3 regions of the Pseudoduganella sp. R-34 genome follow, and region 3 is predicted to be linked to each of the others. Evidence: predicted binding sites of a transcription regulator. Region 3 holds the regulator's gene; each other region holds the start of a gene.

Region 1 (5,061 bases), 870 kb from region 3:
ACAACTTCTCGCCATCGTTTGCACTGCGCGGTTCGGCGCAAAATGGTTTCCGCGCACCGTCGCCGCAGCAGCAGTTCTTTACCTCCACGGCGACCAACTTCGTTGGCGGCGTGCCATACGACATCACCACCTTCAAGCCTAGTGATCCGGCTGCAGTGGCGCTGGGCGCCAAGCCGCTCGATGCCGAAAAGTCGACCAACTTCTCGCTGGGCGCGGTCGGCAAGATGGGCAAGGCCAGCCTGACGGTGGATGCGTTCCAGATCAAGATCCGTGACCGCATCGTGTTGTCTGAGAACCTGCTGCAGGACAATGTGCGGAACTACCTGACATCGCTGGGCTTCATCGGCATCGGCGGCGGGCGCTTCTTCATCAACGGCGTGAACACGACGACGCGCGGCGTGGACGTGGTGGCCAACTATCCATGGAATGCAGGCAACGTGGGCAAGTTCGACTTCACTCTGGCGGGCAATTACACCAAGACCGAAGTGACCAAGGTGCCGGTGACTGCGCAATTGGCCGCGCTGAATCCTGCGCCCCCGCTGTTCGACCGCGTGAACGTGCTGACCTTTGAACATGGCACGCCGCAGACCAAGTTCACGGCCAGCGTGAACCATACGCTGGGCAACTGGAGTGGCACCTTCCGCGCCACGCGCTACGGCAAGGTGTTGCAACCGGATGCGAATCCGGCACGCGATCACTGGATGACGCCGAAGACTTTGGTTGACGTGGAAGGGCGCTACAAGATCACGCAGCGCCTGACTGCAGCGCTGGGTGCGGAGAACCTGTTCGACCAGTATCCGGATCCGTATCCAGCGTTGTTGAATGGCACCGGCAATGCGCCATATTCCAATTACTCGCCGTTTGGCCGCTCGGGGCGCTTTGTCTATGCACGTTTGAACTACGCGCTTTAACCCAGAAGCCGCGGATCGGATAGGCGGCAGTTACACCGGAGAGATGATGGGCATCGGCGATATTGAACTATCCCGATGCCCATTTAATTCTTACGCGCCCGCCCAGGGCAGGCCTGCCTTGCACCAGCCGCCCACGTTCTTGCGGTGGCCTTCGGCATCCTTGTCGCCTTCGAAGCCTTCCAGGATGTCGTAGCACTGGGTGTAGCCGGCCTCGGTCGCCGCCTTGGCCGCATGGCGCGAACGCACGCCAGAACGGCACAGGAACACAATCACTGTGTCCTTGCCAGGCACCGCCGCCGCCAACTGGCCCAGGAAGTCAGGATTGGGCGTCCCGCCCGGATAGACGTTCCACTGCGCCGCATGATGCTGCTCGGCCGGAATCGCCACGCGCCCCACCCAATCGCGCTCGGCATTGGTCCGCACATCGACCAGGCGCACATGCGGATCGCATTTCAGCAGCTCGTATGCCTCATGCGGGGTCACCGCACCGGCATAGGGCAGGGAAGTGTCGCGTTTGCGTGCACGGTCGAGGATTTCGGCGGTGGAACTCATGGTTTTTCCTTTATGATGACTGCACCACAACGATGCATTTGCTTCAATTGGTGCAAATATGCACCACAGTGGTGCGGTAATCGGCAGATGCACCCGCATGGTGCGCCTTTTGCGTGTTGGTAGCATGGAATTGGCTGGCATGATACCTGCTTAATGTACCACCAGCGTTCGCCGCACCCAAGTGGTCGCGGCAGTTTTTTCACTTAGGAGATATGTAATGGCACTGACCGCCGCAGACGTTCTGAAGATGGTACAAGAGCACGAAGTCAAGTTCGTGGACTTCCGTTTCGCCGATACCCGTGGCAAGGAACAGCACGTAACCGTGCCTGTGTCCCATTTCGACATCGACAAATTTGAATCGGGCCACGCTTTCGACGGTTCTTCCATCGCCGGCTGGAAAGGCATTGAAGCTTCCGACATGATCCTGCTGCCGGATCCTGCGACCGCCAACATCGACCCATTCTTCGAAGAAACCACCCTGTTCATGCAGTGCGACGTGATCGAACCGTCGGACGGCAAGGGTTACGACCGCGACCCGCGCTCCATCGCCAAGCGCGCTGAAGCCTACCTGAAATCCTCCGGCCTGGGCGACACCGCCTACTTCGGCCCAGAGCCAGAATTCTTCATCTTCGACTCCGTGAAGTGGAAGATCGACATGTCCGGCGCCATGGTCAAGATCGACTCCGACGAAGCTTCGTGGTCGACCGACAAGGACATCGACGGCGGCAACTCCGGCCACCGTCCAACCGTGAAGGGCGGCTACTTCCCAGTGCCTCCAGTCGACTCCTTCCAGGACATGCGCTCCGAAATGTGCCTGATCCTGGAATCGATGGGCATCCCGGTCGAAGTGCACCACCACGAAGTGGCCGGCGCCGGCCAGAACGAAATCGGCACCAAGTTCTCGACCCTGGTCGAGCGCGCCGACTGGACCCAGAACCTGAAATACGTAGTGTGGAACGTTGCCCACTCCTACGGCAAGACCGCTACCTTCATGCCTAAGCCAGTGGTTGGCGACAACGGCTCGGGCATGCACGTGCACCAGTCGATCTGGAAAGACGGCAAGAACCTGTTCGCCGGCGACGGCTATGCCGGCCTGTCCGACTTCGCGCTGTACTACATCGGCGGCATCATCAAGCACGCCAAGGCACTGAACGCGATCACCAACCCAGGCACCAACTCGTACAAGCGCCTGGTGCCAGGCTACGAAGCTCCAGTGAAACTGGCTTACTCCGCACGTAACCGTTCGGCTTCGATCCGTATTCCACACGTGGCCAATCCAAAAGGCCGCCGCATCGAAACCCGCTTCCCGGACCCGCTGGCCAACCCATACCTGTGCTTCGCTGCACTGATGATGGCCGGCCTGGACGGCGTGCAGAACAAGATCCACCCAGGCGAAGCAGCGTCCAAGGACCTGTACCACCTGCCACCGGAAGAAGATGCACTGATCCCAACCGTCTGCGCATCCCTGGAAGAAGCCCTGGATCACCTGAACAAGGACCGTGAGTTCCTGACCCGCGGCGGCGTGTTCACCGATTCGATGATCGATGCCTACATCGAACTGAAGATGACCGAAGTGACCCGCATGCGCCAGACCACTCACCCGGTCGAGTTCGACATGTACTACTCCCTGTAATCAGGGGACGATTGTCGGAATTAACCGGCAGTCAACAAAAACGCGAGGCCAGCAGCTTGCTTTCCTCGCGTTTTTTTTCGGATGTTGTATAGTCGGGGCATGAACACTCGCACTCTCGTATTACATGGGCTGGCGTTGCTGGCCGTGAGTGGCGCAGCGCAGGCGCAGCAAATTTTTCTCTGCGTGGATGCCGATGGCCGCAAGGAACTGACCGATACCCGCAAGGGGAAGAATTGCAAGACGCTGGACCTGCCGGGCGCCACCATTCCCGCGCCGGGCGGCGCGCGCCGCGGCTCGACGCCGTCCGCACCTGCCATAGCGCCAGCCAACTTCCCGCGCGTGGAAAGCTCGGAGCAGAAAGCCCGCGATGCGGACCGCCGCGCCATCCTGACCGATGAGCTCAACACCGAAAACCGTAAGCTGGCGGATTTGCGCAAGGAATTCAACAACGGCGAACCTGAACGCCGGGCCGACGAGCGCAACGCCGCCAAGTACCAGGAGCGCGTAACTGGCCTGAAGGACAGCATCGCGCGTGCGGAATCGAACGTGGAAGCGCTGAAGCGCGAGCTTGCCAATATAAAATGACCCCAGACAGCCCTGCCAGCATCCGGCCCGCTGAACTGGCAGGGCTGGACCTGCTGGCATCGGCCGTTGTCATCGTCGATGGCGGCGGCCATATCCTGTACCTCAACGCGGCTGGCGAAAACCTGCTGGAATCGTCGCTGAAAGCCCTGGCGCGCCAGCCGCTGGGCGGCCTGTTTGCAGCGCCGCTGGAGCTTGAGAACATCATCGCGCAGGCGCGCGAGCACAAATTCTCCGACGTACGGCAAGAGCTGGTGCTGGAACGCAGCGGGCGTGAAGCGCTGCACGTGCACATCATCGCCAGCGCGCTGGACGAGCCGGATGGCGCCGTGATGATCGAGCTGCGCGAGATCGTGCAGCAGATGAAGCAGGACCGCGAAGAACGCCTGATGGACCAGAGCCAGGTCAACAAGGAGCTGATCCGCAACCTGGCGCACGAAATCAAGAACCCGCTGGGCGGCATCCGCGGCGCTGCCCAACTGCTGGAAATGGAACTGCCGCCGCTGCACCTGACGCAGCTGCGCGAATACACCCAGGTCATCATCAAGGAAGCGGACCGCCTGCAAACGCTGGTGGACCGCCTGCTGGCGCCGCACCGCCGGCCGCACATCGTGGGCGACGTCAATATCCACGAAGTGCTGGAGCGGGTGCGCAGCCTGATCCTGGCCGAATTCCCGGTCGGGCTCACCATCCGCCGCGACTACGACGCTTCCTTGCCCGAATTCCGCGGCGACAAGGAGCAGTTGATCCAGACGGTCCTGAACATCGCCCACAATGCCGCGCAAGCGCTGGCGGCGCGCATCGAGCAGGGCGATGCCGAGATCATTTTCCGCACCCGTGTGGCGCGCCAGATGACGCTGGCGAAGGTGCGTTATCAGCTGGCATTAGATTTGCATATCATCGATAACGGACCGGGCATCCCGCCCCAGATCCGCGACCGCATTTTCTACCCGCTGGTGTCGGGCAGGGATGGCGGCAGCGGCCTGGGACTGACGCTGGCGCAAACCTTCGTGCAACAGCACATGGGTGTTATCGAATGCGAAAGCAGGCCTGGTCAAACGGACTTCAGAATCTTATTGCCTTTGCCTTGATCGGAATACATGAAACCAATCTGGATAGTTGACGACGACGAATCGATCCGCTGGGTGCTGGAGAAAGCCCTGGCGCGGGAGAACCTCGCAACGCGCAGCTTTGCCAATGCGCGCGATGCGGTCGCCGCGCTGGAACATGAGACGCCGCAGGTGCTGGTGTCGGACATCCGCATGCCGGGCGACTCCGGCCTCGACTTGCTGCAACTGGTGAAGCAGCGCCATCCCGGCCTGCCGGTGATCATCATTACCGCCTTCTCCGACCTGGATTCCGCCGTGGCGGCCTTCCAGGGCG
Region 2 (5,061 bases), 480 kb from region 3:
CACGCCATCGCTCTCGCCGCGCAGGAACACCGCGGTACCCGGCACGCGGGTCGGCGGCGCCATGAACAGGGAGTTCAGGAAGTCTTCCAGCGGGATCGCGTGCTTTTCCAGGTTCTTGAACACCAGCTCGCGGCCGGTGCGCCAGGTCAGCATGGTGGTGAACAGCGCGGTACCGAGCAGCAGCGGGAACCAGCCGCCGTGGAACAGCTTCAGCGAGGTAGCCGAGAACAGCGTGATGTCGATCACGATGAAGAAGCCGGTCGCAGCGAAGCACAGCAGCAGCGGCAGGTGCCAGCGGTAGCGGGTGACGAAGAAGGTCAGGATCGTGGTCGCCAGCATGGTTGCGGTCACCGCAATGCCGTAGGCGCCAGCGAGTGCATCCGAAGACTGGAAGCCAATCACGGCAATCAGCACGACAATCAACTGCAGCCAGTTCACCACTGGGATGTAGATCTGGCCCATCTCGCTTTCCGAGGTGTGCTGGATGCGCATGCGCGGCAGCATGCCCAGCGCAATGGCCTGTTTGGTCATCGAGAAGGTGCCGGAAATGGTCGCCTGCGACGCGATCACGGTGGCCGCCGTCGACAGGATCACCAGCGGAATCACGCTCCAGCTACCGAGCTGGTTGAAGAATGGATTGGTAATCGCAGACGGATCCTTGATCAGCAGCGCACCCTGGCCAAGGTAGTTCAGCGCCAGTGCCGGGAAGCAGATCAGGAACCAGGCCAGGCGGATCGGCTTCTTGCCGAAGTGCCCCATGTCGGCGTACAGCGCTTCCGCGCCAGTGAACGCCAGCACTACGGCGCCCAAGGCAACGAACGCCACCATGCCATGCGAGAACAGGAAGGTGAAGGCATGCACAGGGTTCAATGCCCCCAGGATCGCCGGCTCCTTGATGATATTGATGACGCCCATCGCCGCCAGCGCCGCAAACCAGAGTGCCATGATCGGACCGAAGAAGCGTCCGATACCGGCCGTGCCGTGGCGCTGCACCGCGTACAGGCTTACCAATACGACGATGGTCAGCGGGACCACGTATTTTTCCAGCCCGGGCGCTGCCACCTCCAGGCCTTCGATGGCCGACAGCACCGAGATCGCAGGCGTAATCACGCTATCGCCATAGAACATGGTGGCGCCAAAGGTGCCGATCAGCAGCAGGGGGAAGTGCCATTTGGGCGCAGCCTTGTGCACCGAATTCAGGGCCAGGGCCATCAAGGCCATGATGCCGCCCTCGCCACGGTTATCCGCGCGCAACATCAGGCTGACATATTTGAGGGAGACAATCATCGTCAGGCCCCAGAAGATGAGCGAGACGATGCCCAGCAGATTCTCCTGGTTCAGGGGAAGCCCGTGGGTGGGGTCGAAAATGGTTTTGAGAGTATAGAGGGGGCTGGTACCGATATCGCCGTAGACAATGCCAATGGCGGCCAATGTCAATGCAGCTACGCTGCTTTTCTTATGTTGTGACAAGATTTCACCCAAAATTGGTTTTGGTGCATCGCACAATAGGCCAGTTATGGGCCTTTTGCAAGTTTTTTACGCCGCCGGTGAAAACCTGACGGATATGCTATTTTCCATCTTTACGCATAGAAAATCATCGCTCTCATGAATACCGGCATGCTGTACGCCGCAGGCGCTTTCCTGTCCTGGGGCCTGTTCCCGCTATATTTTCACGCAATTAAGAATGTGCCGGCGTCCGAAATCCTGGCGCATCGCATGGCCTGGTCGCTGCTGTTCCTGATGCTCGTACTGGCGGTACGGCGGCAATGGAAATGGCTGCCGCAAGTGCTGCGCCAGCCCAAAGTCGTGGGCAGTTTCCTGGCCAGCGCTTTCCTGCTGAGCGCAAACTGGTTCGTGTATATCTGGGCAGTGAACAATGGCCATGTGGTCGATGCCAGCCTGGGCTACTTCATCAACCCGCTGGTGAATGTGCTGCTGGGCATGCTGGTGCTGAAGGAAAAACTGCGTCGTGGCCAGTGGATTGCCATCGGTGTTGCCGCCACCGGGGTGGCCTGGCTGACCTGGCAGGCTGGCCAGGTGCCATATATCGCGCTGGTGCTGGCCCTGAGCTTTGGCGCTTATGGGTTGCTGCGCAAGACTGCGGCGCTGGCGGCGCTGGAAGGACTGTCTTTCGAAACCCTGATCCTGTTCCCGCTGGCAGTGGCTTACCTCGGTTGGCTGGTGTACCACGGCCAGAGCGTCTTCCTGAATGCCGAATCGGACAGCACACGCTGGCTGCTGGCAGCCGCAGGCCCGACAACGGCGATCCCGCTGCTGCTGTTCGCCGCCGGTGCGCGGCGCATTCCGATGTCGGTGCTCGGCATGCTCCAATATATGTCGCCATCGCTGCAAATGCTGCTGGGCGTCTGGGTCTTCCACGAAGCGTTTTCCTCGACCAGGCTGGTCGGTTTCCTGTTCATCTGGAGTGCGCTGGCGATCTATATGCTGGAGAGCTGGTTGATCAACAGAAAGGCGAATTGAGTGTCGGAAAATTTTACAGCGTTGGTTCTGCGGAAATCATAATTACTGTCACTCAATTGACTTTTCCGTAATCGAATCAATGACCTAGGGAAAGTCCGTTGCACGCGGGCACGACAATTGCTTAATTCCCAGTAACACTTCGGGAGAGCAATAATGGTTAGCAAAAAGTTTCTGGCGGGCATCGCAGCCCTGTTCTGTGCAGCATCTGTGCAAGCTGAAACAATGCCGTTGTCGTCCGCATTTTCGTTTAATCAGTACCTGACGACTGGCCAGAGCCAGAACCTGAAGATCGACGTAAATAGCCTGTTGGCTGGCAAGAGCCTGTCCAGCGCTTCGATCAGCTCCGGCGTGCTGACCGTGTCCGGTTTCTCCTCCGCCGACTTCGACATCGTCGGTTCGTCCGTGACGAACCTGAATTACTCGGAGAATCGCGAAACGACGGACTGCAACAAGGGCAAATGCAAGGTCGTCACCGACAACTTCCACATCAAGCAATTCAACACCAACTATAGCGACGCCATCGCCGACGAGATGAAGGTCACGACCGGTGGCGCCTCCGCGACCGGCTCGGCCAACGATCAAAGTGCTTTCGACACCGACAGCGGCAAGATCGAAGACATCAAAAAGCAGACGGGCAGCGAAAATGGCGGCTACAACCGCTGGTACAACCAGTTCATCAGTCATTACGATTCGCTGGGCGGCGACCTGGTGGTGCAACTGAGCCTGGACTCCCTGGCCTTGAACGACCTGGCGGCAGACGGCATCCTCAACTTTTCCGTGAATTCCATGCTGGGACAATTCAACCTGACCGACGTGCGCCTGGACTTCGTAGCGCAGGACGCTGTGCCGCCTGCGCAAGTGCCTGTGCCAACCAGCCTGCTGCTGACTGGCCTGGGCCTGGCCGCGCTGGCAACGGTACGCCGGCGCAAAGCATAAGCAAGCAGCTGCCCCAAAAGGACCCGGCACTTGCCGGGTCTTTTTTTATGCGCCATCACAATGCGCTAAACTAGCGCCTTTACGAACCGACAAGAACTCATACCGTGGCCAATTACGTCTATACCATGAACCGCGTGGGCAAAATCGTCCCACCGAAACGTCAGATTCTGAAGGACATTTCGCTGTCCTTCTTCCCAGGCGCCAAGATTGGCGTGCTGGGCCTGAACGGCTCCGGCAAATCGTCCCTGCTGAAAATCATGGCAGGCATCGACACCGACATCCAGGGCGAAGCGCGCCCGATGCCTGGCCTGAACATCGGCTACCTGCCACAGGAACCGCAACTCGATCCTGAAAAAACCGTGCGCCAGGAAGTGGAATCCGGCCTGGGTGAAGCCTTCAACGCGCAAGCACTGCTGGAAGCCGTGTACGCCGCGTATGCCGAACCGGATGCGGACTTCGACGCGCTGGCCAAGGAACAGGAACGCCTGGAATCGATCATCGCTGCTGCCGACGGCGGCAACCTGAACCTCCAACTGGAAATGGCCGCCGACGCGCTGCGCCTGCCGCCATGGGACCAGAAGATCGGCGTGCTGTCCGGCGGTGAAAAGCGCCGCGTGGCGCTGTGCAAGCTGCTGCTGTCCAAGCCGGACATGCTGCTGCTCGACGAGCCGACCAACCACCTGGATGCCGAATCTGTGGAATGGCTGGAGCAATTCCTGGTGCGCTTCCCTGGCACCGTGGTTGGCATCACCCACGATCGCTACTTCCTGGACAATGCTGCCGAATGGATCCTGGAACTGGACCGCGGCCACGGCATCCCTTGGAAGGGCAATTACTCTTCCTGGCTGGACCAGAAACAGGCCCGCCTGAAGCAAGAAGAAGCCACCGAATCCGCGCGCCAGAAGGCGCTGCAGAAAGAACTGGAATGGTCGCGCCAGAACCCGAAGGCACGCCAGGCCAAGTCCAAGGCCCGCATGGCGCGCTTCAATGAACTGAGCGAATTCGAGTACCAGAAGCGTAACGAGACCCAGGAGATCTTCATTCCTGTGGCCGAACGCTTGGGCAACGATGTGATCGAATTCAAGAACGTCAGCAAATCGTTTGGCGACCGCTTGCTGATCGACAACCTGTCCTTCATCATCCCGCCGGGCGCCATTGTCGGCATCATCGGCCCGAACGGTGCTGGTAAGTCGACCCTGTTCAAGATGATTGCCGGTATCGAGCAACCGGACAGCGGCGAAGTGGCGATCGGCAAGACCGCCAAGATTTCGCTGGTGGACCAGAGCCGCGACAAGCTGGACAACGACAAGACCGTATTCGAGGCGGTGTCCGGCGGCGCCGACATCCTCAGCGTGGGCCGTTTCGAAATGCCATCGCGCGCGTATGTGGGCCGCTTCAACTTCAAGGGGTCGGACCAGCAGAAGATCGTCGGCAACCTGTCCGGCGGTGAGCGTGGCCGACTGCACCTGGCCAAGACCCTGCTGATGGGCGGCAACGTGCTGCTGCTGGACGAACCGTCCAACGACCTGGACGTCGAAACCCTGCGTGCGCTGGAAGATGCGCTGCTGGAGTTCGCCGGTTCCGTGATGGTGATTTCCCACGATCGCTGGTTCCTGGACCGTATCGCCACCCACATCCTGGCCT
Region 3 (5,061 bases):
AACAGCGGCTTCGCCCTTACCGCCGCCACGCAGCTCGATTACAACCGATTCCTGGCAAGCGAAGCGCACCACCGGGGAATGTCCATTGCATTGAAAAACGATACGGATCAGTTGAAGGACCTGGTAGGCGATTTCGATTTCGCCGTCAACGAACAATGCCATGAGTTCGCCGAATGCGAGGGCTACCAGGCTTTCATCGCCAGCGGCAAGCCGGTATTCAATGCGGAGTATGCTGCGCCATACAGCAGCGATCCCGCAGCGCGCGCCAAGCTGTGCGCCGATGCCAACGCCCGCAAGTTCCATACGCTGGTGCTGCCGCTCGCGCTGGACGACAGCTTGCGCTACAGCTGCGAGCCGTGACTACAGCGTCAGCTTGGTCTCGAACTTGGAGCAGTTCATCGCGAACAGGCTCTTGACGTTGATGACGTTGTGGTGCGAGGTGAAAACGCGCCGTGTGAAGGCGCTGTACTCTTCCATCGACTCCACCGTGACGATCAGGTGGAAGTCGAACTCGCCGGCCACTTCGTAGCAGGACATCACCTCGGGCTCGGAACGCATGCGGTGCTCGAACTGCTTGAGGATGTCGGTATTCTGCTTCTCCAGTTCGACCGACACGAATACCGTCAGGGGCCGCCCGGCAAGCGCGCGGTCAACCAGCGCGACAGCCTTGACCAGCACGCCGTCGTTGCGCAGCCTTTCGATGCGGCGCTGGCAGGTCGCGACCGACGAATGCACGCGCTCCGCGATCTCGCGCAACGGCGTGCTGGCATCTTCTTGCAGGATATTCAGGATGCCCCGGTCGATCCGGTCCAGATCCCTCATGCGAGGTGGCGCAAGGGGTGCGCCCAGGCCGGCCAGCATGGTTCGAAGAAGCGCTCCACCATGGCGGGCGTCACTTCGGCCAGCGTTGCGGGATTCCACTGCGGCTGGTTGTCCTTGTCGATCACCAGGGCGCGTACGCCCTCGAAAATCTCGCCGTGTTCGAAGTTGCGGCGCACCAGGTTGCGCTCCATGCGCAAGCAGTCGGACACGCCCAGCGACGCGCCGCGCTTCAGCAGCTCGTGGGTCACGCTCATCATCAGCGGCGAGCGCAATTCCATTGCCTTCAGCGATTTCTGCGCGAAAGGCGTGCTGTCGCCTCGCAGCGAATCCATGATGGCGGGTACCGAGCCCGCCGAGAAATGCTGATCGATCAGGGCACGCTGCGCTTCCAGTTCGCTGTCGCCGGCGAAGGCGTTGTGCGGGCAGGCAAAGACCGCGACAGCATCGCGCAACGATTTGCCGGGCGTCGACTCGAACAGCTTGGCCAGTCCGGCCAGTTCAGTTTCCGGCACGAAGTAGTCAGCCAGGTCGAGGTAGAGCGCATCCGCGGCGCCGACCGTCAGCCCGGTGAGGCCGAGCCACATGCCAAGCTGGCCCGGCGCATGCGACAGGAAGTGACTGCTGCCCACGTCGGGAAACAGGCCGATGTTCACCTCGGGCATCGCCATCCTGGTACGGCCCGTGACGATGCGCACGCCGCACTCCGGCCCGCCCTGCGCGATGCCCATGCCGCCGCCCATCACCACGCCATCCATCAGCGCCACATAAGGCTTGGGGTAGAAATGGATTAAATGGTTCAGCGCATATTCTTCGGTGAAGAAGTCTTCCAGCAGCGCGCTGCCGCCTTGCGTATTGCCGCGGCCGACGTCGTGGAAGAAGCGGATATCGCCGCCTGCGCACAGCGCGCGTTCGCTGCTGCTGCGCACCACGACCGCCGCCACCGACGCATCGTCGCGCCATGCCAGCAGCGCCTGCGTCATCGCGCGCACCATGTCGAGGGACAGTGAATTGAGGGTCTTGGGGCGGTCCAGCGTGATGAAGCCGGTACCGTTGGAGAGTTGGGTGTGTACGTGTTCGCTCATGCAAATATTCTAACGCACACTGGTCGCAAAAAAGGGCGCCAATTGCGCCCTTTGGTGTGCTGCACGGCCAGTCCTTTACATGGCGGTGGGTGGTGCCTCATACGTATCCGGGAAATGCTTGATGGCCGCATGACTGTGGTTCTGCACACGGTCCTTGTATTTCATGACCTGGCGATCCAGTTTATCAATCAGGGTATCGATGGCGGCGTAAAGGTCTTGCGACAGGCTTTCGACGTAAACAGTTTTGCCAGACATGCGCAGGTTGATTTCGGCTTTCTGGCGTTTCTCTTTCTCGGTGAGGTTATCTACAGTCAGGATGACAGCAATATCGATTACTTGATCGAAATGGCGCTTGACTCGTTCCAGCTTGTTCTGCACGTACTCGCGAATGGCTGGGGTCACTTCGACATGATGTCCACTGATGGTGAGATTCATACACACTCCTAAAGATGATGTCGCTCTCGAGTTCGTGCACGCCGAAACGCACAGAGGAACCCATGCACTGCACTACAACGATTTGCGGAGGCTAACTGGAGGGATCTTCAACGCTTCTCGATATTTGGCAACAGTCCGTCGCGCAATCACCATGCCTTGTTCACCCAGCATGTCCGCAATCTTACTGTCGGATAAAGGATTTTTCGGGTCTTCTGCTCCTGTCAATTGCACGATCAGTGCCCGTATCGCAGTCGAGGAAGCCTCCCCCCCGGCTTCGGTCGCGACGTGGCTACCAAAGAAATATTTCAACTCAAACATGCCATGCGGGGTGAGCATATATTTTTGAGTTGTTACGCGAGAAATAGTGCTCTCGTGTAGTCCCAGTGTATCAGCAATTTCACGCAACACAAGGGGTCTCATGGCCACTGCGCCATGACTGAAAAAGTTCTTTTGTCTTTCTACTATCGCTTCCGCGACGCGCAGGATCGTGTCGAAGCGCTGGCGCATATTCTTGATCAACCACTTGGCCTCCTGCAGCTGGCCATTCATCTGCGACTCGCTCTTGCCTTGCTTGAGCAGGTTGGCATACAGCGCGTTCACGCGCAGGCGCGGCACCACGTCGTTGTTCAGGGTGACGATCCAGCCGCCGCGGCCCTTTTTCACGATCACGTCCGGCACCACGTAGTCTGACTCGCCTGACGCAAATTCGGCGCCCGGATGCGGGTTGCACTGGCGGATCACGCACTGTGCTTCGCGCAAGTCTTCATCGTCGCAGTCGAGCGCTTTCTTCAGCTTGGTGAACTCGCGCTGGGCGAACCAGGTCAGGTGCTTCTCGACGATGGTCAGCGCCATGCGGCGCGTCACCAGCGGCACGCCGGGCATGCGCCTGATCTGCAGCGCCAGGCATTCGGAGGCATTGCGTGCGGCGACGCCGGGCGGATCGAAGCTTTGCAGCAGCACCAGGCTGCAGCGCAGGTCGTCCAGTTCGATTTCCAGCTCGGGCGGCAGGCGCTCGTGGATTTCTTCCAGCGGCTCTTCCAGGTAGCCGTTCTCGTCCAGCGCATCGATGATCAGTTCCATCAGCGCGCGGTCGCGCGGCTCCTGCACGGTGACGCGCATCTGCTCGAGCAGGTGTTCGCGCAGCGTGCAGCCGGAAGCTTCCAGTTGCGGGCGGCTGTCTTCGTCGTCGGCGGATTTGCTGCCGGCGCTGGCGCTCCAGTCGGCGTCGTCGCTGCCGTTGCCGGCTTCATGGTCGCCGCCTTCATAGGTATCGCTTTCGCCGGCAGCGGCCGGGGCTTCGCCGCCCTCGCCTTGCGGGCCTTCAGCCGAAGGCGTGGCGGGAGCTTCGGTGCCATTGCCGTTGCCCTGGCTGATGGCGCCATCGGCCAGCAGCCGTACCGAGTGGTCGAGCGGGTCGTCAAGGCGCTCCAGCATGGGATTGTCGCCAAGCAGCTGTTCCAACTCCTGGTGCAGCTCCAGCGTGGACAGCTGCAGCAGGCGGATGGATTGTTGCAGCTGCGGCGTCAGCGCCAGGTGTTGCGAGGTTCGCAGTTGCAGTGTTTGTTTCATGGCCTTCGTTTACATGCGGAAGTGTTCGCCGAGGTAGACGCGGCGAACGGATTCGTTGGCAATGATGTCGTCCGGGCGGCCCGAGGCCAGCACGGCGCCCTGGTTGATGATGTAGGCGCGGTCGCAAATGCCGAGGGTCTCACGCACATTATGGTCGGTGATCAGCACACCGATATTGCGCTCCTTCAGGAAACGCACAATACGTTGGATTTCGATCACGGCGATCGGATCCACGCCGGCAAACGGTTCGTCCAGCAGCACGAAGCGCGGGTTGGTGGCCAGGGCGCGCGCAATTTCCACGCGGCGGCGCTCGCCACCCGACAGCGACAGGGCCGGGTTCTCGCGCAGCTTCTCGATTTGCAAGTCGGCCAGCAGCGATTCCAGGCGCTGCTTGATTTCCGCCTTGGGCAGAGGCTTGCCGTCCACCTTCTGCAGTTCCAGCACGGCACGGATGTTTTCTTCCACCGTCAGCTTGCGGAACACCGAAGCTTCCTGCGGCAGGTAGGACAGGCCCAGCGTGGCGCGCTTGTGGATCGGCAGGCTCGACACGTCGGTGCCGCCGATATCGATGGTGCCTGCATCGGAAGCCACCAGGCCGACGATCATGTAGAAAGAGGTAGTCTTGCCGGCACCGTTGGGACCGAGCAGGCCGACCACTTCACCGCAATCGACTTGCAGCGAAACGTCGTGCACCACCTGGCGCTTGCCATAGGTTTTCTGGAGGCCGCGCACGACCAGCGTGCTGGCGCAGTTATTTGCTTGCATGCTTACTTCTTCTCCGTCGGCGTCGCTGGGGGTTCGGTACGGGTCGGCTGGATCACCATGGTGCCGCGACCGCCGCCGGGCTTGCTCTCCCCGCTGGCCGAATTGCGCACGCTGAAAAATTCCTTGCGGCTGTCGTAAGAAATGAACTCACCCTGCACTTCATCGTTCTGCTTGCCGCCTTCCAGGCGGCGGATGGTGGCCTTGTTGAACATCTTCACCAGTTCAACCTGTTCCTCATACTCGATGCGGTCGGCATCGCCTTCCACCCACTGGTCGCCGGCGCCGTCGCGCTTCTGGCGGAAGGTGGCTTTCTTGCCGTCGCCAAACAGCGTCACTTGCTGGAAGCCCTCCGGCGTCTGCTTGACGTAGGCGCGCTCGGCCGTCATGG

Evidence for each region. The regulator sigma-54, encoded in region 3, starts transcription at its own class of promoters, with help from an activator protein. The targets are predictions, from matches to a motif close to TGGCANGNAANCTGCTTT.
Region 1: the regulator sigma-54 is predicted to act here: its motif matches at 1,599-1,616, upstream of glnA (type I glutamate--ammonia ligase).
Region 2: the regulator sigma-54 is predicted to act here: its motif matches at 2,588-2,605, upstream of ACN9MW_RS02185 (PEP-CTERM sorting domain-containing protein).

The regions. Positions count from the first base shown of each region.
Region 1 is NZ_CP184572.1:1,806,231-1,811,291, forward strand. Features, by position in the region: gene ACN9MW_RS08440 (TonB-dependent receptor plug domain-containing protein) at 1-911, shown strand, start outside; gene ACN9MW_RS08445 (rhodanese-like domain-containing protein) at 1,002-1,463, opposite strand; gene glnA (type I glutamate--ammonia ligase) at 1,681-3,096, shown strand; gene ACN9MW_RS08455 (DUF4124 domain-containing protein) at 3,196-3,681, shown strand; gene glnL (nitrogen regulation protein NR(II)) at 3,678-4,769, shown strand; gene ntrC (nitrogen regulation protein NR(I)) at 4,779-5,061, shown strand, end outside.
Region 2 is NZ_CP184572.1:451,518-456,578, reverse strand. Features, by position in the region: gene ACN9MW_RS02195 (potassium transporter Kup) at 1-1,473, opposite strand, end outside; gene rarD (EamA family transporter RarD) at 1,606-2,481, shown strand; gene ACN9MW_RS02185 (PEP-CTERM sorting domain-containing protein) at 2,635-3,417, shown strand; gene ettA (energy-dependent translational throttle protein EttA) at 3,522-5,061, shown strand, end outside.
Region 3 is NZ_CP184572.1:936,075-941,135, reverse strand. Features, by position in the region: gene ACN9MW_RS04420 (endo alpha-1,4 polygalactosaminidase) at 1-360, shown strand, start outside; gene ACN9MW_RS04415 (Lrp/AsnC family transcriptional regulator) at 361-822, opposite strand; gene ACN9MW_RS04410 (enoyl-CoA hydratase/isomerase family protein) at 819-1,904, opposite strand; gene hpf (ribosome hibernation-promoting factor, HPF/YfiA family) at 1,980-2,339, opposite strand; gene ACN9MW_RS04400 (RNA polymerase factor sigma-54) at 2,412-3,908, opposite strand; gene lptB (LPS export ABC transporter ATP-binding protein) at 3,918-4,673, opposite strand; gene lptA (lipopolysaccharide transport periplasmic protein LptA) at 4,676-5,061, opposite strand, start outside.